DNA from 4 places in the Halalkalibacter kiskunsagensis genome. Region 3 is predicted to be linked to each of the others. Evidence: riboswitches for the same ligand, from Rfam matches in the RefSeq annotation. Region 3 holds a riboswitch; each other region holds the start of a gene.

Region 1 (3,388 bases), on a different contig from region 3:
GATCTTCAGCAACTCCTTTTACTTTTTCTAATGCTTGATATAGAGGCACGGTGCCTACTGGAACTGCTGAGTTTCGAATGATCCACTCTCTAGTTGTATGTATGTTTTTCCCCGTTGATAGATCCATCATCGTATCTGCACCCCAACGAGTCGCCCATGTCATTTTTTCAACTTCTTCTTCAATGGAGGAAGTTACCGCAGAATTCCCAATATTCGCATTAATTTTCACGTGGAAATTACGCCCGATAATCATTGGTTCTGTTTCTGGATGATTAATATTTGCAGGAATAATTGCTCTCCCTTTCGCAACTTCATCACGAACAAATTCTGGGTCGAGGTTTTCTCTAATTGCAATAAACTCCATTTCAGGCGTAACAATCCCTTTTTTCGCATAATGAAGTTGTGTCACATTTTTTCCTTGCTTGGCTCGTAATGGCATACGCTTTAAACGAGGAAACACGTTATCATTCGCACGCGGATCATCTTCGTTTATGTATCCATTATCTTCAGGCTTAATCTCACGACCTTGATACTCTTGGACGTCTGCACGTTCTTTAATCCACGTACTCCGCAAAGCAGGAAGCCCTTTTGTAATATCAACTTCATAATGATGATCGGTATACGGACCACTTGTGTCATAGACACGTACTGGAGGATTTTCCTCTTCACCGACAGTACCAGTAGTCGGACTTAGTTCAATTTCACGCATAGGCACTCGGATGTCAGGTCTTGATCCTTCGACATAGACTTTTTTACTACCAGAAAAGCTAGACATAATGGAAATGTTTTTCTCGTTCAATGATGGTGTGGACATGAAAATCTCTCCTTTTTTAAAATAGAAAGGACGAGATCTGTGAACATAAAAAGAAGGAAGTATGAAGATACGTAAAAAGCCGGGAACCAAAGTAAATGGTTGGACCCGGCTAAATGAAAGAAGTATGATCATAATGAAACATTCTAAACTTCCCCACGCTGGTATGAGCCAGATCAGGTCCAAAGGGTCAACAATCTTTCACGCTCTTGTTTCTCAGCCCAGCTTATTGGACTCCCCTAGTTATCTATTAAATTAGTTTTCGTTATAAGTATATAGGAAAGGAAAGAATAATCAAATACTTTTTTGGGAATTAGCTCTAAATGCCTAAGTCAACATTGGTGACATTCAAAATTATATGGTACTGTTTAATGAATGATTACAACTCACAGAAAGGTGTATCATATGAAACCCAAAATACTTGTGTATATGCGCGTAGATGATCGCGTAATTAAAGAGTTAGAAAAAAACTATGACCTAACTAGCTTCCAAAACCATGAATACATAGGAAATCGAGCGTTTGATCAAGCCTTAAAAGAAACCGATGGAATTATTGGTCTTGCCTTGAAAGTAAACAAAGAATTATTAGATTTAGCACCCAACCTAAAAATTGTTTCGAATGTATCCGTTGGCTATGATAATTTAGATATTAAAGAGCTAACGAAACGCAAGATTATGGCTACCAATACACCAGGTGTTCTTGATGATACGACGGCAGATGCCATATTTGGACTGCTGCTTTCTACAGCGAGACGAATCCCAGAATTGGATCATGTCGTTAAAGCTGGAAAGTGGGATATCTCGCTTCAACCAGACCAATATGGTGTCGATGTACATCATAAAACATTAGGAATCATTGGAATGGGCAATATCGGTCGTGCTATAGCGCAAAGAGCCCATTTTGGTTTTGGAATGGACATTCTTTATCATAATCGTTCAAGGAACATAGAAGTCGAACAACAGTATAAAGCTACTTATTGTGAGCTTGACGACCTTCTAAATCAATCCGATTTCGTTTGCTTAATGGTTCCGGCAACGAACGACACATACAAAATGATGAGTGCAGCTGAATTTAAGAAAATGAAGAAGACTGCGATCTTTATTAATGGTTCCCGCGGGAAAAATGTTGACGAAGATGCACTTTATCATGCTCTTAAAAACGGAGATATTCATGCAGCAGGGGTTGATGTATTTGAACAGGAGCCGACGAACCCAAATAACCCATTGCTTCAATTGAAAAACATCGTCACACTTCCTCATATCGGGTCATCAACGACCGAATGCGAGTTTAACATGTCAAAGCTCGCAGCAAAGAACTTACATGCTGGACTAAGTCGGAAGAAGGCGCCAAGTTTAATAAACGAAGAATTGTGGCCTATATAAGATAAAGTCTTCATATACTCAAAGAGTAAGTATATAAAGACTTGCTGTAAACCCCTGCTATGGCCTTTGTCATAGCAGGGCTTTATTACCGATTCTGCAAATACGTATCAAGTATGTGTTTAACGTGATCTTCATCTTTAGTTCTTATTACATAGTGATCGCCGTTTAAATCAGCAGAGATATTTTGTACACCTTGTTTTTTTAAGAAATCAACAACATCTTCCACTTCTTCTGATTCCGTAATTAGAATTTTCTTTCCAACATATTCTTCATTCACGTAAACATCATATGCATCATGAGCATCTTTTACTGATTCTGAATCAGTATGAAAAAGACCGAGAAGAGGAAACTGTTGACTACCTGAACTAGCTCCTGTGTTGCTATTATAAATCGGCATTTTGACCTCGCTCCTTTCTTATTTTCCTTAGTTTGTGCCTTTAATTGACCTGAATATGTGTAAAACGTCATTTACTTTTAACAAAAAAACAAAAAAGACGAACTTTGATGAGCAAGTTCGTCATTTCTTAATTATGAAACGGATTGTTTCTTTAATTCAGTTGTTAGATCAATGAAAGCTTTCTCTAAACGATCTTTCGCTTCTTGCTCAATCGTCGTACTTCCATCTTCCCCACGCTCAATACAAGTATCTAATGTAAAAACACCTTTAATCATGTTTTGTGCACCGAGTGAGGATAAAACTGGCTTTAAACTATAGTCAATGGCTAATAAATGAGAAATTGTCCCACCTAGCATTAAAGGCAATACGATCTTATTCTCCAACCCTTTTTGCGGCAATAAATCTAAATATGTTTTTAGAATTCCTGTAAACGAAGCTTTATACACTTGGCTTGCCACGATAACCGCATCCGCGTCTTCCACCTTTGCATTTGCAGCTACAATCGCTTCACTATTATATTTTGCTAAAATTAAATCTTCAGCTGGGATGTCGATAACATGTAGCTCCTCAACTGTTAAGCCTTTTTCACTAAGAAAATTATTAGCATAATCAATAATCCCTTTTAGTCTTGTTGTTTTGGAAGGACCACCTGAAATAATTACGATTTTTGCCATTCACCATCACACTCCTGTACTTATAATCCCACTTTCTCCTTGTCAGCATTCGAAGTCTTAGGGATAACTTATAATACTAACTGTATTTCAGTCTCTAATTTGTGTCAAATTTTACATCTTAAA
Region 2 (3,388 bases), on a different contig from region 3:
GACAGCATTCGAGGATTGAAAACTAATCGATTCAAGCGCCTCATCTCCACCCTTCCACCACAAGATAGCCATTGCATCTCCTAGTCTATCGTCAACTTCGGCAATTGTTTTGGCGAACAGCACTGGAAATAACGGTTCCGAAGATGACACTTTTCCGATTGTTGCTGACTTAAGTAACATGCCGGCAGCCAAGCTCCAAAGTGGCAAGGCTGGAACATTGCCTGAGAAAATATGAGTAATGAGCCTAGGGCCGTATGCTCGGTGCACTCCTCCTGATTTGCGCGGACGGAATTCATCTAAAATAAGCGGGTTAGCAAAGTCTTCATCAATCATGCGCTGCAATTTTTCTTTCCGAAATTGTCTAAGGTAACGACTAATAAATAAGCGAATCATTTCACGATCATAGCCTGTAATAATTGGTAATAACTGCTCTGCTAGCTTTCGTAACTCATAATCCGGATGTAACCACTTTTGAACAGCCTTATCAAAAATATCAATAATCTCATTCGTTTTTAGTGTTTGCACGTATTCTAATTGTTGTTTTTTTAGTGTTTCTGCAATTTTCTCCAAAAGGTCTGGTGTCAATTCAGGCATGTGTAATTCGACCGATTCACTATGATTTTCAAACGTCAATACCTTATAGGACGCTTCTTTAAGCAACTGCTTGCATGACGTCGGCACATGAAAACAAGAAAAGCGTGTCGTCATACAACATCTCCCCCTGTTTTCTTTGCAGCTGATAAAAACTGTTCAACGGCTAACGAGCACCCTTTTGCCTCTGCACCTTCAGCCCTACCTAACAAATAAAACCCGTCTTTTGTTTTGATTCCCATATCTTCTGTTAAAATTGCCATGACAGAATTAAGATTAGCAAGGTCATAATGAACGATAATTCCTTTTTCCCCTAGTGGCTTCTCTTGCATTTGTTCAATATCAATCACAAATGTCCTTACCCAATGCGGCGATTTTTTGATTGGGTTTAGGAGATCAATCTCATTCTGAAGAAAGTTTACGTCATACATTTGTGAACTAAGCTCTGTCATTCCGTACATATTGAGACACATCTCTAATGGCAAAGAAAACAACTTGCTCATTTTTTGCTTAAATTCTGTTGGAGTCATCTCTCTAGAACGGCCCTTTGCCCCACCTGTATCCATTAGACGACTTTTGGGGGGCAAAGTAAAATTGATTCTCCTTCTGCTACATTCATCTAGTAAGTGGATAAAAGAAAAGGTTGCTCCTATTACTAATACTGGTTCTTCATTCTCTTCTACAGTTTGTAGTGCCTCAATCAGTCTTTCTACTTGAAACTCATCTTTACTAAAAGCATAGAAACTATCCTCTGATCCAAACGTTTCTTTAGCTATATGTAAGTAATGCGCTAGAGAAGAATTAGGCATCACTCCTTCTGTCGGGAAGAGCACAAACATTTTCATTGTTTCTACATCTGGTATGATAGATTCTTTAAAAAATGTTTTCATTGAAAAGTCATACGTCTCTAAATCACGGTGATAATTTTTTCCGCGTTTTTCTGGATTTGTTGTTCCACTTGTCATAAATAGCGCTTTTGTTTCATCAATCGGATGGCTAGATAACGTCGTGAGTTTAAACGCATCAATAGGAACAGGAGGAATATCAGTGTAATGTTTCACTGTTCTCGGTGACACACGACGCTTCCTGCAAAACTTTCGTAATGGTTGATTATGTTCATATTGAAATTGAAACACCTTTAATGCGATTGCATTAAATTCTTCATCACTTGACGTAGGTTGCTTAATAAAATTAATAACCTCTTGTTTTATTGCCTCATAATTCTGTAACACTATAAACACTCCAATTCTAAAATACAATAAAAAAAACCGCTTCGAATTTCGAAAGCAGTCATCATTCTTAACTATAAAATAACAATAGCTTATTTTATGATGTCCACTTCCCTACGCTACTTTGACATAGTTCAGGTTCAAAGGGTCTAAAGCGATGATGCTTTAATCTCAGCCTTTTTCGGCCCCCCTAGTGGGTTAGTCTTATCTTGTTGTTTGTCCAATCATATCATTTATGGCTTGGTCTTACTACAAATCAAAAACATATCCATTAGAGAGAAAGAGGCTGACCCTTTAGAGACAGCCTCTTTCCTTATCCATTTACAACTTGTTTTGCATGGGTATCCTCTATAACGCGAACAAATTCCCCTTGATTAAAAGGATAACCAGCTTTGGTAATTTTCACTTTAACAAGCTTTCCAATCATCTCTTCTGTAGCAGGAACTTTTACTTTTAAATAATTATCGGTATAGCCAATGAACAACCTACTACCCTTATCATCTTTATCACGTTCTTCTGGAATTACTTCAAGAACTTCACCTTCAAAGTTTGAAGCATATTCCTTTGCGAGTTGATTCGAAAGTTCAATTAAACGATGAACTCGTTCACTTTTCACTTCTTCATCAACTTGATCTTCCATTCTGGCTGCTGGTGTTCCCGTGCGTTTTGAATATGGAAAAACATGAAGTTCACTAAATTTATGCTTCAAAATAAAATCATAAGTCTCTTGAAATTCTTCTTCTGTCTCTCCAGGAAATCCAACAATTACATCTGAAGTAACAGCTAATCCAGGTAGAACTTCCTTTAAACGATCTAGACGTTCTCCAAAGAACTCCATTGTATATTTACGGCGCATCCGTTTTAAAACCGGGTTTGAACCAGACTGAAGCGGAATGTGCAGATGACGTACAACTTTTGTTGATCGGTCAATCACATTGATCACTTCATCTGTAAGCTGACTAGCCTCAATCGAAGAAATCCGAATACGTTTCAACCCTTCTACTTGTTCCAGGTCTTCAAGTAAGCGAGCAAGACTGTAATCTTTTAAGTCTTCTCCATAGCCACCTGTATGAATTCCTGTTAAAACAATTTCTTTGTATCCAGCCTCGACAAGTTGTGTCGCCTGCTTGATCACTTCTTGCGGGTCACGTGAACGCATTAGACCACGTGCCCAAGGGATGATACAAAATGTACAGAAGTTATTACAGCCTTCTTGAATTTTTAAAGAAGCACGTGTACGATCTGTGAAAGCCGGCACATCAAGCTCCTCATAAACACGTGACTTCATAATATTACCGACTCCATTAATCGGTTCACGTTCTCGCTTAAAATCTTCTATATACTCAAGCATTTTCACACGATCTTGTGTACCGACAACGATGTCTACCCCAGGAATGGCCATAATTTCTGCTGGGGACGTTTGCGCGTAACAACCCGTTACACAAATAACAGCATCAGGATTTTTCCGAATTGCACGGCGAATCACTTGCCGACTCTTTTTATCTCCTGTATTGGTTACTGTACAGGTATTTATCACATAAACATCTGATGTTGCTTCAAACTCTACT
Region 3 (3,388 bases):
TACTTCTAATGACGGAAAAATCTCTCCACGCTCTTCGATCATCGATGTTCCACCCCAAGTAAACGTAGGAGGATTCTCACGCAACCAAATATCACCTTTAGCTACATTGAGAATGTGCTCTTCTATCTCATTAGCTACTTGCTCATATGTTTCATTTGGATAGAAATGCACTGTAATCCACAACCTACACTCATCTGCAATAAACGCAGCATGCCTTCCCCCCTCGATCACTGCTGGATTGATCGTATTTGAACCTGGTGGGCACCCTGGATAGCTTTTTGTTATGGCCCAGTGGCGCTCTAACTCTCCAAGTCCTTCCATTACTTTCGTCATTTTTTCGATCGCACTTGCGGCTACTAAATTGCCACCAGCATGAATCATGCTTCTTCTTGTAGCATCATGGTAAGTTTGATTGCTTTTCACTGTGATCCAACCAGTGATGACGCCACCTTGTCCTTGAATATGTAAATCACTTGTATCAACAACTATGGCAAAATCAGCGCTATATCCACGTTTGCAGCATTGTAGTGTACCAGCTTCGCCTACTTCTTCTCCAATGACAGATTGAAATAAAAGATCACCACGTAATTGAATACCCGCTTCACGAATGAGTTTAATTGCAAATAATGCCCCAGCTAATCCACCTTTCATATCAGCTGCACCACGTCCAATGACAACTCCATCACGGACGATCGGAGTAAAGGGATCCAACTCCCACTCTTCATCATCACTTACTTCAGCAACATCCATATGTCCATTAATTATCAAGCTGTTATGTGAATTAGAAGCCGTTCCTTTCAAAAGCCCGACTACGTTAGGATCATTCGGGTATATATCCCACATATCAATCTCAAACTCTAACTCTCTTAATAAGCTAGCAACATATTGTTGGGCTTCTTTCGTATTCCTTGCTGGCGGTGCAGGTGTTTGAAAAGAAATGAATGTTTTTAGTAAGTCAATCATCTCACCTTTTCGTTCATCAATTTCCTTTAATATGGCATCTAAACTTTTTGACACGTCCTATCCTCCTTTTGAAACCACTTTCTCATAATACGAACACTCAATGTATCTCATAAAGACGCAAAAAAACCACTTCAATTTCGCTCGAAGTGGTTGAGAACATAAAAGTATCCTTATTAACAAATAAACTTTCATACACTTCTTCCCTCCGCTAGTTCGAACTAGATCAGGTTATAAGGGTTAAGATAACTATCTCTCTCAGCTAAAAAGCACCCCTAGTAGTGATTGCTATTAAATTTAAAACTTACTACTATTAGTTGTACCATACAATGGTAACAACATCAACAAGTTACAGATAGCTAACTTATCATTCACTTACCTTAAAATCATTTAAACAATATGCATTTTTTCTTACTTTTATAAATCAACCATTCGAGAAACGAATGATAGAATCGGCCAGTACTTACTTTCCACCTAGGTTCATCCGCCTATTCATTTTTGCTAATGTCTATGTTATACCTCATAACTTCTTTCATTTTTCAGTAATAAATCCGCTACATTTCATTTTAATAATACTTTTAAATGTCTATGGACCTAATTATACATATTTCGCGACTCTATAATTTCGCACTTGGTAATATTATCTCATTTTTATTCAATAAAAAGGTTATTACTTTCAAATTATCGAATTTTCTCAAATATCATGAGGGAATGTGATCAACTGGAGGTAATTTAAGATACGATCAGTTACCCACAAATCAAAAAAAAGGAGTTGTTTCAGAAATATGCATCAAAAATTTCATAAGCTCGTTATGTATTCACTTATTTTCTTAATTACGATTGCGGGTTTTGCTCATTTTGGTGGAACAGTTGCAGCTAATCAAACCGCACCCGAACTCGCTTCTATTTTCACTGATATCGATTTGAGTTCCTCTAAAGAAATAACTGTTATTGTTGAGATCGAAGAACCATCATTACTCGAGGCAAAACATCGCAGAAAAAGCCAAACGAAACAAAAACTACAACGAGAACGAAAACAAGTCATTTCTGACTTACAACAGCTATCTTCTTCGAGTAAAGTAAATCGAGAATACGACTACGTATTCTCAGGATTCTCTGTTGAAATCGCAGAAAATGAGATACCTAATTTATTATCGGTAGCTGGGGTGAAAGCCGTTTATCCAAATGTTACATATCATGTTGCATCCGTTAGCGAAGCAACACCTATTGATCCTGAATCTTTCAGTCCTGATATGATGGCTAGCGCTCCTTTTATTGGTTCTGTTGAAGCTTGGGATGAAGGTTTTACAGGTGAAGGTGTAACAGTCGCTATTATTGATACCGGAGTCGATTATATTCATCCTGACTTAGCTCATGCATTTGGTGATTATAAAGGATACGATTTTGTAGACAATAACGCTGATCCCCAAGAAGGGGCAGGCCAATATCATGGAACACATGTTGCAGGAACAGTTGCTGCAAACGGGACAATCAAAGGCGTAGCTCCAGATGCCTCACTTTTAGGATATCGGGTTCTTGGTCCTAATGGGGGAACAACCGAAGATGTTGTCGCAGCTATCGAACTTGCTGTTAAAGACGGGGCAGACATTATGAACCTCTCTTTAGGAAACACGTTAAATAATGCTGACTGGGCAACAAGTATTGCTCTTGACTGGGCAATGGCTGAAGGTGTTGTTGCTATTACTTCCAATGGGAATAGCGGCCCTAATAATTGGACAGTGGGTTCACCCGGTACGTCTAGAGATGCCATTTCTGTTGGAGCAACACAACTACCATACAATGTTTTCAATGCAGACATATTTACATCTGAAGAAGTAGCATATCCAAGTGCAGAAGTCATGGGACACCCTTCAGAAGAAGCACTACTTAGTTTAAATGAAGGTGAATATGAGTTTGTTCATGTTGGATTAGGTGCTGCAACTGACTTCGAAGGAAAAGATCTAGAAGGAAAGGTAGCTTTAATTAGTCGGGGAGAATACCCTTTTATTGATAAAGCAACCAATGCAAAAAATGCTGGCGCTATTGGAGCTATTATTTACAACAACGTTGAAGGTGTTCAACCAACTGTATCTGGTCTGGCTGTTCCAACCATCATGACGACTCTAGAAGACGGTCAAAAACTAGTAGCAGAATTAGAATCTGACAACAACACAGTATCATTTGAAATTGAATTTGATAAAGAAGTTGGCGAAACGATGGCAGACTTCTCATCACGTGGGCCAGTATTAGATACTTGGATGATCAAGCCAGATGTATCCGCACCTGGTGTAAACATTGTAAGTACTTTTCCAGGTAAAAGCTATGCTGCTTTGCAAGGGACAAGTATGTCAGCTCCTCACGTCGCTGGTGCGGCAGCCCTAATTTTACAAGCTAACCCAAGTTGGAATGTCGATTTTGTGAAAGCCGC
Region 4 (3,388 bases), on a different contig from region 3:
TTCGTTATCATTGGACCTAAAAGAACATTTTCTAGCACGGTTTTCCATGGGAATAATAAGTCCTTTTGCATCATGTAACTGCTATAACCACGTTTCCCAATTATATTCTGACCATCTAGTGAAATTTCTCCCTCATGCGGAATATCAAGGCCCGTAATTAAATTAAATAATGTACTTTTGCCACAGCCACTTGGTCCAATTAATGAAACAAACTCTCCTTTTTGAAGATACAGGTTTATTCCTTTAATAACGGGTTCCCCGCCAAACGAATGCTGCAGATTGCGAATGCTTAGTTCCATATACACTCCTAATTTCTCATTAAGGTAAGAATTTATTTGTCATCGCTTCTTCAGTCGATACTTCTATTTCAATTAGTCCAGCCTCAAGCATCCAAGAGGAAAAATTATCCCAAATGTCTTCACTTTGAATGCCCCACTTTTCTGCCCCCCCTTGATAACGCGGGCTTAGCCAATTTTGTGACGCACGAATAAGTTCTTCATCTGTTTCCGGGGTAGCAGCAATTAAAATCTCCGCTGCTTCATCTGGTTGTTCTATCGCAAATTCATATCCTTTTGACATAGCTCTTACAAATTTTTCAACGAGTTCAGGCTTCTCTTTAATTACAGCATCGCTGCTAAAAATAACAGGAGAATAATAGTTAAAGACAGGATCAATATCTTTAAGATAAATCATATTAATGTCTTCACCGCGAATTTCCGCTTCAATTCCTGTCCAACCATAAAAAATCCATTGAAAATCAATGTCTCTCTTCGTATTTGCAAAAAAATCAGCTGATCCAACAATGACATTTTCTACCGAAGAAGGATCAACATGATGCTGATTTAAAACAGTGTTCAAAATCGCCTCTTCCTCAGCACCTCCAAAACCGCCATATGTTTTCCCTTCAAAATCCTCTGGTGATGTAATCTTTTTTTCAACTGGAGAAGCAAAGCCAGAAGTATGCTCCTGAATCACAGCAGCGATCGAAACGACTGGAATATCTTTTGATCTAGCAATGGTCACACCAGTTTGGGATCCGACCCCAAAATCGGCTTGTCCTGCCGCAACAATTGGTACAGCACCTTCCATCGCCGGTTCGATAATCGTTAAATCAATTCCTTCTTCTTCAAAGAACCCTTTTTCTTTGGCGACATAAATACCGGTATGATTCGTGTTTGGTACCCAATCTAACATAAAGGTTGCTTCAACTAATTCTGAAGATTCAACCGGCACCTCTCCCCCAGCTTCTGATTCGATTTCCGACTCCACTTCTTCACTTTGATTCGGCTCTTCTACTTGATTACAACCAACTAAAACGAGCATGATAATCAATAACAAAAAGGTACTTACTTTCTTTAACATCGAATTCTCTCCTTAATTCATTTTTTATATTTGTGAGACTTATGTTTCCACGGCATCATAACTCTACCTAGGATAACAACAACTAAAAATAAGAGGCAGCTTAATAGTGAAATTATCACAATAACAACGAAGACTTTGTCTGTTGCAAACGAGCTTTGAGCTTTTATTAAATAAATTCCTAACCCAGAACTTGCACCAACCCACTCTGAAATAACAGCTGCTAACACACTATAAGTCGCTCCGATTCTCAACCCTGTAAATAGATTAGGAAGCGCGTGTGGGAATCGAACAGAATAAAATACCTGCCAAAATGACCCTCCCATTGACCTAACAAGCCGAATCATATCCCGATCACTTGATTGCAGCCCCTCAACTACACTAACGACAACCGGAAAAAAAGTCACTAAAGCTACGACAAGCACCTTAGGGAGGATTCCGTACCCAAACCAAATAATTAGCAAAGGTGCAATCGCAATAATAGGAATCGTTTGCGAAAATAAGAGAATTGGATAAAAACTTTTACGTAAAAACGGTGAGATATCTAATATAAAAGCCATCACTAACGCAACTGCAATCCCTAATAAAAATCCAAGCACCGCCTCTTTCGTAGTCATCCAAATATGTTCCGGTAATAGGTGCCACGTTTGAAACAACGTATGAACAATCAAACTGGGAGCTGGTAAAATCCAGTTTTCAATCTCCCAAAACCTAACAACCACTTCCCATAACACGAGAAAAATTAAAATAGCGCTGATCGCAGGTGCAGCTGAACGGACAAACTGACGTAAAGAAACCATGTTTACCTCCTTTCGCAAAAAAAAACCTACACACCACAGAGGCGTGTAGACTTACATTTCACATGTAATTCTAATAAACATCCCTCCGCTGGCATTACCCAGATCAGGTTTAAAGGGTCGATATCTTCATCGGGATATCCTCTCAGCCAGCCTCATAGCTCCCCTATTAATTTTCATAATTTTTCCTTTCAAAGCGTAACACACATTCTGAATTACAGCAATATTCCGTTCTTTCCAACTGAACAAGATTACTCGTCGTGTAATGCTTCACAGTTAACTTAAATATTCTTTCATGTGAAGTTTAATTAAGATATTCGTTGGATCTCTTCCAAGCTATTAATATGTTCCCATACTGGGGTAATTTCTGTAATAATTTCATCTTTTAAAATATGTTTTAGTTCGTTTTTCTTTTGTTTAGCTATAGTTAATTGATTAATAGTAGAAAAGAAAATGAATGATTGATTTTTAACTTGCTGACCTTCTCTAATTGTTGGGTCATGCAAGTCAAAAAACAAATCTAATAATTCGTTATAGGATACTTTCCAAGGATCAAACCATATTTCTACTAGATCTACATTGGCCCGTTTTAAATGCCCTATTTGAACATATTCAATACCACGAAAAACTGTAATAAACGCTTTTTGACTGAAAAATTCACTTGCACCAAACACTGCTTTTTCCATTATTATCGCTCCTCCTGAGCGATAAGCCTCTCATCCATTCAAAAAAACCTCTCTTTAATTTAAAGAGAGGTTAGTATGATTAAATACATTGCTCTCATCTTTCAAAGGTTAACACCTTTGCAGGAATTAGCACCGTTCAAGTCAATATTTTGACTTGATGGTTGCCGGGTTTCATAGGGCCTGTCCCTCTACCACTCTGGATAAGAAGTTTATCGCTATTTAATTTTTTATTCTTTAACAACTTTATTGATACTAATCTTATCAACCACTTAGCTAAAATTCAAGTAATATTTTAAAAATAATGATAAAAGTTGCCTTTTTGTTGGCTCTTTCTTGTTCCTAATAGTTATTTATTTTGATTGCTAAGTTATGAACTAGTAAGGTCTAAAATCCACTTTTTCAAGTCGACCATACGGAAAAAATCAGGTGTCGTTTCTGTCCCTGTAACCAGCATCGGAATCAAAGAATCATTTTTATGAAATCCTCCATGACTAGCGCCTCCCGCATGAGAAGGAGTAACTTCCCCTCTTAACTCATACCCTGGTT

What was found. A riboswitch is a leader RNA that binds a small molecule or an ion and turns the genes downstream of it on or off. The one in region 3 is predicted to bind thiamine pyrophosphate.
Region 1: linked by a shared signal. The riboswitch ahead of thiC (phosphomethylpyrimidine synthase ThiC) and the one ahead of SLH51_RS19795 (acetylornithine deacetylase) in region 3 are both predicted to bind thiamine pyrophosphate.
Region 2: linked by a shared signal. The riboswitch ahead of SLH51_RS13895 (LuxE/PaaK family acyltransferase) and the one ahead of SLH51_RS19795 (acetylornithine deacetylase) in region 3 are both predicted to bind thiamine pyrophosphate.
Region 4: linked by a shared signal. The riboswitch ahead of SLH51_RS18990 (ABC transporter permease) and the one ahead of SLH51_RS19795 (acetylornithine deacetylase) in region 3 are both predicted to bind thiamine pyrophosphate.

The regions. Positions count from the first base shown of each region.
Region 1 is NZ_JAXBLX010000016.1:59,296-62,683, reverse strand. It holds gene thiC (phosphomethylpyrimidine synthase ThiC) at 1-814, opposite strand, end outside; TPP riboswitch at 948-1,062, opposite strand; gene SLH51_RS11225 (2-hydroxyacid dehydrogenase) at 1,217-2,194, shown strand; gene SLH51_RS11220 (hypothetical protein) at 2,280-2,591, opposite strand; gene ssuE (NADPH-dependent FMN reductase) at 2,723-3,265, opposite strand.
Region 2 is NZ_JAXBLX010000022.1:25,307-28,694, reverse strand. It holds gene SLH51_RS13900 (acyl-CoA reductase) at 1-708, opposite strand, end outside; gene SLH51_RS13895 (LuxE/PaaK family acyltransferase) at 705-1,823, opposite strand; TPP riboswitch at 1,915-2,022, opposite strand; gene mtaB (tRNA (N(6)-L-threonylcarbamoyladenosine(37)-C(2))-methylthiotransferase MtaB) at 2,134-3,388, opposite strand, start outside.
Region 3 is NZ_JAXBLX010000045.1:3,579-6,966, reverse strand. It holds gene SLH51_RS19795 (acetylornithine deacetylase) at 1-1,017, opposite strand, end outside; TPP riboswitch at 1,147-1,247, opposite strand; gene SLH51_RS19790 (S8 family serine peptidase) at 1,746-3,388, shown strand, end outside.
Region 4 is NZ_JAXBLX010000040.1:16,086-19,473, forward strand. It holds gene SLH51_RS18980 (ABC transporter ATP-binding protein) at 1-299, opposite strand, end outside; gene SLH51_RS18985 (ABC transporter substrate-binding protein) at 319-1,362, opposite strand; gene SLH51_RS18990 (ABC transporter permease) at 1,380-2,159, opposite strand; TPP riboswitch at 2,222-2,334, opposite strand; gene SLH51_RS18995 (peptide-methionine (S)-S-oxide reductase) at 2,465-2,842, opposite strand; SAM riboswitch class I at 2,934-3,049, opposite strand; gene SLH51_RS19000 (alkaline phosphatase family protein) at 3,210-3,388, opposite strand, start outside.